Regions from separate parts of the Prevotella sp. lc2012 genome, predicted to be linked through region 1. Evidence: riboswitches for the same ligand, from Rfam matches in the RefSeq annotation. Region 1 holds a riboswitch; each other region holds the start of a gene.
The links. A riboswitch is a leader RNA that binds a small molecule or an ion and turns the genes downstream of it on or off. The one in region 1 is predicted to bind cobalamin.
Positions count from the first base shown of each region.

Region 2: it holds a riboswitch for cobalamin, as region 1 does, so the genes downstream of both, BLU99_RS05675 (TonB-dependent receptor) here and BLU99_RS06535 (alpha/beta hydrolase family protein) in region 1, are expected to answer to the same signal.
Region 3: it holds a riboswitch for cobalamin, as region 1 does, so the genes downstream of both, BLU99_RS04420 (LysR family transcriptional regulator) here and BLU99_RS06535 (alpha/beta hydrolase family protein) in region 1, are expected to answer to the same signal.

Region 1 covers NZ_FNUF01000002.1:627,987-630,256, forward strand. Annotated here, with positions in the region: gene BLU99_RS06530 (porin family protein) at 1-338, shown strand, start outside; gene BLU99_RS06535 (alpha/beta hydrolase family protein) at 430-1,233, opposite strand; cobalamin riboswitch at 1,549-1,735, opposite strand; gene BLU99_RS06540 (MATE family efflux transporter) at 1,855-2,270, shown strand, end outside.
Region 2 covers NZ_FNUF01000002.1:419,241-421,510, reverse strand. Annotated here, with positions in the region: gene BLU99_RS05680 (hypothetical protein) at 1-635, shown strand, start outside; cobalamin riboswitch at 680-862, shown strand; gene BLU99_RS05675 (TonB-dependent receptor) at 929-2,270, shown strand, end outside.
Region 3 covers NZ_FNUF01000002.1:52,125-54,394, forward strand. Annotated here, with positions in the region: gene BLU99_RS04420 (LysR family transcriptional regulator) at 163-1,059, opposite strand; cobalamin riboswitch at 1,118-1,303, opposite strand; gene BLU99_RS04425 (hypothetical protein) at 1,735-2,270, shown strand, end outside.

The sequences.
Region 1 (2,270 bases):
CTGGCGACTACAGCCTGGGGGCTAATGCGCAGGTGAAGTTACCGTGGGGCGCACAGCTCACATCAGACATTACGATGTTTGCTCGTCGGGGCTATCATCAGACGGAGATGAACACCACCGACTGGGTGTGGAATGCCCAGATTAGTAAGGCTATTTGCAAAGGAAAACTCTTTGTGCGACTACAGGGATTCGATATCCTGCATCAGTTCTCCAATACACAGTTAATCATGAACGCACAGGGGAAAACCGAGACCTGGCGGAACTGTATCCCGCAGTACTACATGCTTTCCCTCTCATGGCGTTTCCTCGTAAAAGCGAAAAAGAAAAGTGAAGAATGATAGCTGTTTGTCGCTCATCATAGAATATCAAAAGAGACCCAGCTATAAGGCTGGGTCTCTTTTGATAATGGCATCTGCCGCAATCAGATAATTAATCGTGTTTGATAAAGTTCTTGATTGGCTGAAGCGACTCCTCAAACTCCTTGGCATTGAAGCCGTGGCCGGCGCCGTGGATGATGTGCATACGGACATCCTTATATCTCCTCGCGGCTCTTTGTGTGCTGAAGAGCGGTACCACATTGTCGTTGTCACCCTGGATGATTAGGACGGGCTTCTCGTAGCGTCCTATCACATCAAAGGAGTGTATGTCGCGCAGTTCCATAAAGTAGCGCTTACCCAAAGGCACATCCCAGATACGGGTGGTGTCCGGCATATTTTCTATAGGACGGGTGTCGTGATTGTCGCCTAGGGCAATGGCGGGGAAGACGAGCACCAGTTGACTGATATCTTCTGGCATCTCAGCGGCAGTGAGGGCCGCCACCAGTCCGCCCTGACTCTCGCCCACGAGTACGATCCTGCTGGCATCCACATCCGGGCGCTTCTTGAAATAGTTCACGATGGCCTCCAGATCGTGCTTCTCGTCGATGATCGACATGTTCATCGTGTTGCTGTCGCTCCTGTTGTTTGCCGATCCGCAGGGGAAGTCAAACGTGTAACACATATAACCCATTGAGCTGAATGTGTCGAAGTAGTTGCGACCCCAATCGTGTGAACCGTTAAAGCCGTGCACGATGATAGCCAATGGCTGTTTTTTACCTGTCTCTTTCTGATGGTTCAGCACACCATAGATGTTACGCTCCCCATTCTGTACCCATAACTCTTCTGTCTGTGCCCATGCTCCGATGGTCATGAAGACCAGACCCAGTAGTAGATAATGTCTTTTTTTCCAGTTCATATGTTAATTGATTAGTGAAGATAATAATACTGCAAAGATAGCGGAAAACGTTGGAGTAGGATGGCTGGAATGTATGATTAGACATGCTCAAAGTGTCATGCGGTCATTTCACGTATTAAAATGATACATCCGTGTCGTGTAAGGCAATACAGAAACATCAAAAGAGACCGGGCCTCGCGGCTGGGTCTCTTTCACAAACCTATATAATAATACACGTATGTAACGTTACAAAGAGTCCACACGAACTCCAGAACTATTACTGACTTTTCCCAACAAAGGCATTCGTTTTGCCTCTCATCCTTACATCGAGGATTGTCGGCTTCTTCCATTCAAGGCTGGTCTTCTGACTTCGCTCCACCCTGAAGTACCTTCTCGCCCTGATGGGCAATGGCTTTTCTCACTTCAGAGCCATACGGGAGCTCACAGCTGCGGGACAGTCGGAGATTCTCACTCACGTTCCCAATTAATTGCGGTTAAGCAAACCCTGATGGGACAGCTTTTCGGGCTGTCGGGTGCAAAGATAGATAAAATTGTCTAATTCAACAAGAAAAACGAGAAAAAATGCACTTTTTCTTGCAAAATGTGCGGTGGGAGTGCGATATTTCGTAATTTTGCATACGAATGAATCAGAGAGACCGACAGATCTTGCAGATCGCCTTGCCATCGATCATATCGAATATCACCGTGCCCTTGCTCGGGATGATCGATGTGGCCATCGTGGGACACATGGGTAGTGCCGTCTATATCGGGGCGGTGGCGGTCGGCTCGATGATCTTCAACCTGGTCTACTGGCTTTTCGGTTTCCTGCGGATGGGCTCGAGTGGACTGACAGCACAGGCCTTGGGTCGGCGTGACCTCCCGGAGGTTGGACGTTTACTGTTACGCTCGATGGCCATCGCCTTGGGTATTGCCTTTGTCCTGTTGGTCCTCCAGGTGCCACTGCGGCTCATGATGTTCTGGTTGATCGGTCCGACAGCCGACGTGCAGCCATCGGCCACCACCTATTTCTACATTGTGGTCTGGGGCGCTCCGGCCTC
Region 2 (2,270 bases), 210 kb from region 1:
AGCGCTACGGGGCGGACGTGGAGGAGATGCTCGACAGGTGGGACCGCTGTCGGCGGATGGCCAGTGAGGTGGGCACGTTCATGCACCTGCAGACGGAGCGTTACTTCCGCGACGGGGTGTTCGACACTGTTTACTCCTTTGTCGACGGGGAGGCGACGGTGCCTGTCAGCATCGAGCGGGAGAAGGCGCATTTCCTGCGTTTCGTCGAGGAGCATCGTATCCGTCCCTATCGCCAGGAATGGCCGATCTACGACCTGGACCTGAACATCGCGGGGACGGTTGACATGATCTGTCGTGAGGACGACGGCTCGTTCACCATCTACGACTGGAAGCGGAGCGGGAAGGTGGTCGACGCGGCGGGGGTCCCGCTGACGGAGGGCTTCAACGGGAAGACGGGCTTCAACGGTATCAGTCTGCCTGACACGCCTTTCTATCACTACTGCATCCAACAGAACCTGTATCGCTATATGCTCCAGAGGGATTACGGCATCCGTGTGGGGGGGATGAACCTGGTGGTGCTCTGTCCCGACTATCCGACCTACTACAGGGTGGAGGTGCCAGTGATGGATGAGGTCGTGGAGCAGATCATGGCGGCCTGTCATCAGCATGATCTCGGCCACAGACTGCTGCGATAGGTCGTTTTTTTCCCAATATATTTCCTACTTTCAAGGTTTTTATTTATTTTTGCAAACGAATCGGTTCACCCTTTGGGTGATGAAAAGGGAATCGGGTGAGAATCCCGGACAGTCCCGCTGCTGTAAACCGTCTTTATCGGCACAGACAAATGTCACTGAGATTTTTGGGAAGACGTCTGATGCCGGATGGTGAAGTCAGAAGACCTGCCGATGGAAAGCCTCTCGCTCCGCTTCTGGGGTTAGGCGGGGTGGGAACACAAAAAGTGGAAGTGAAGAGCGAACCGTGTCGCCTGATGCAAAGGGCATCGCTACTACTACTGTCTTGTTTCTTATGTCTTCATACGACAGCACAGGGCAAGTTGGATTCCGTACAGCACATACGGGAGATCGTCGTCGTGTCCCGTCCTGCCATGCGTGAGGTGGTGCCCAGTCAGAAGCTGAAGGGGGAGCAGCTGGAGAAGCTGAACACCCATTCCGTGGCCGACGCGCTGCGCTATTTCTCGGGCATCCAACTGAAGGACTATGGGGGTGTGGGCGGCATCAAGACGGTGAACATCCGTTCGATGGGTACCCATCACTTAGGTATCTCCTACGACGGGGTGGCACTGGGGAATGCACAGAACGGACAGATAGACCTCGGGCAGTTCTCGCTCGACAACGTGGAGGAGGTGACGCTCTACAACGGTCAGAAGAGTGCGATATTCCAGCCCGCCAGCGACTTCGGTCATGCGGGCTCTGTCTATATCCGTACGAAGGCGCCCGACTTCGCCTCGCATCATGAGCAAGGGGCCGCGCGCCACTACAGACTGCGGATGAAGGCGCAGTATGGGTCGAGCGATATGTTCCGCTTCTCGACCCTATGGGAGCAGCGGCTGTCGGAGCGGGTCAGCTCGTCGCTGAGCACAGGCTTCCTGACGGCCAGCGGAAAGTATAAGTTCCGTTATGAGCGCCGCTACCCCGATGGGACGACGGCATGGGACACCACGGCCATCCGACAGAACGGCGATATCCATGCCGAGCGGGTCGAGGGTAACCTCTACGGGCGCCTCTATCAGGGCGGTTGGCAGGTGAAGGGCTATCTCTATCATTCGGCCAGAGGCATCCCTGGGGCCATCGTGAACAACGTGTGGCGGCGCGGGGAGCGGCAGCAGGATCTGAACACGTTCGTGCAGGCGGCCTTCGACAAGAACGTGGGCGAGGGGTTCAGCACTCGGTGGCTGGCGAAGTATGCCTACTACAACACGCATTATGTGAACAAGGACACCACACAGTTGCCCGTGGACAACCGCTATCGGCAGCAGGAGCTGTATCTCTCGACGGCCAACGTGCTGGAGCTGTTGCCCAACTGGAGTGCCTCGCTGAGCTATGACTTCAAGTGGAACAAGCTGAATGCCGACATCTATAACTTCGCCTATCCGACCAGGAGGTCTCATCTGGTGAGTCTGGCTACGGCGATCGACTACAGGCATCTGAAGGCACAGGCTTCGGTGCTGGCTTCATTCGTCAACGACAGGACGCATCGGCGGGGTGCCTTTGCAGGGATGGACGCCAGTCGCTCGCTGTCGAAGCTCACGCCGGCCGTCTTCGTCAACGTCTATCCTTTCCGTGGTAACTTCTTCTCGATGCGGGCGTATG
Region 3 (2,270 bases), 580 kb from region 1:
AAAAGTGCACCTAAACAGGGCAAGAAGGGGACTAAAGAGCCCCTCGGTTTTTCTAGTTCGCAACTTCAGACGAACGTTTTTTTAGGCAGTTTTTCCTGACAATCTAAGGAATGGAAAAAGAGTAGCGCACGAGAGAGAGAGAGAAAATGGCGCTACTCTTTCTTAATACAGCCTGTTCTTAAGAACCTCTGTACACTGTTCAAGCATCTGGATGAAAGCTCGTGTGGAGTTTTTCATATAACCGTCGCGGAGCACATGGATACAGCCCTCCATCCTGGACGACGGCACGTTGATTGGGACGGCACGAAGGCCCGTCTCGTCGATGATGGTCGCCTCGGCGAGCACCGTGACGAACTTCGTCTGACGGACCAGCTTCAAGAGCAGCGACACGTTGTTGATCTCTGCCTTGACATTATAATGGTGGTCTGTATGCAGAAGCACCTGATCGAAGGCATGGCGGGCCTGCAGTCCCTTGGCAGGCAGGGCGAAGCAGTAGCGCTCCAGCTCGTCGAGGGTCACCTCCTGTTTGGCCGCCAGCGGATGGTGCTCATTGACGATCGCCGCCAGGCGGTTGTCGAACAACAGTCGGCTCTCGATATGCTCGTTGTGCTCCGTCGGCTTGAAGGCCACCACGAAGTCGAGCTCATGGCGCTGCAGTCGCTCTATCAGGTCTGTCATCGACGCATAGAACACATTGAGCTTCACCTTGGGGTATTTCTTCAGGAAGTCGATCATCGTCTCCGAGATCATGCTGCTGAACGAATAGGTGACGCCGATATTCAGCTCGCCCGTCAGCATGTTCTTCAGCTCCTGCATCCTCAGGAAACAGTTGTCCACCTTATACACACTCTCACGGGCCAGCGGCAGGAGCATCCTGCCCGCCTCGGTGAGCAGCACCTCATGACTGTTGCGGATAAACAGTTGCTGGTCCAGCTCACGCTCCAGATTCAGGATCTGTTGCGAGAGCGTGCTCTGGGTGATAAACAGTTCTTTCGAGGCCACCGAGAAATTGAGCGTCTCGGATAGCCTGAGGAAATACCTCAGTTGTCGCAGTTCCATAACTCACGATTCACTTTCTGTCATACTCTTTCCCTCTGCCCTTACATCGAGAGCATCAGGCATCATTCCGTACAAAGGCTGGTCTTCAGACTTTCCTCCACTCCCAAGCGCCTTCTCGCCCAAACGGGCAATGGCTTTTCTGCCTGAGAGCCATAATGGAGTTTACTGCTGCGGGACAGTCGGAGATTCTCACTCACATTCCCAATTAAGCACAGCTAAGTGCACCTTCACGGGCGACACATCTCTGTATCACAGGTGCAAAGATACACATTTTCAACAAACAAACAAAAATATCCCCACAGAAAAAAGGCGGTTATTGCTTTTTCCGATAGTCTCGTTCGGAACAACTAATAACCGAAGCGTCTCCCACGTCGGATAATCATCTATCTTTGCAGTAGAATAAGAAACCAAAAAAACTTCGCACTATGGGTTATGTTATTATCGTCGCTATAGAATTCCTGCTGACCTTCATCGGTGTCACGCTGCTGATTGTCTATAAGAACAAGCATGCCTGACGGCATGACCGTCCACGACCAACTCCCCGATCACCGACAAAGACCGTATTGGCTTCATACGAGAAAAAACGCATAATCGGCCTGTTCGTCGATTATTTTTTCTTTTTTATCGACTAAATCGTATATTTGCCGATGAAAAAGCGACTAAAAAACGATGATCATGAAAAGACTGATGATTACTTTGGTGGCGATGATGGCGATAGCCGTCTCCGCCCAAGCGATGAGTTTCTCCAAGGCACGCAGCCATGCGCTGTACCTGACCGACAAGATGGGCTATGAGCTCGATCTGACCGACGACCAGTACAATGCGGTTTATGAGATTAACCTCGACTACATGATCAGCCTCAACTTCGAGAGCGATCTGTACGGATTCTACTGGACGCGTCGTAACAACGAACTGAAATTCGTGCTCTCGAGCTACCAGTATCAGCGGTTCCTCATCACGGAATACTTCTACCGGCCCATCGGCTGGCAGTCGAAGTCGTTCACCTTTGTCATATACAGACACTACCCGAAAAACAGGTTCTACAGGAACGCGCCACGTGTCTACGACACCTACAAGGGCGGCAACCGTCAGTACCATTACAGTCCCTATCAAGGGCGCACCTACTCGAACGACCCCAACCGCAACGCACGCCAACTGCCGCAGGCCGGCTCCAGATGGCCACAGCCCGACAAGAAGAAGAGTCAGGCCAT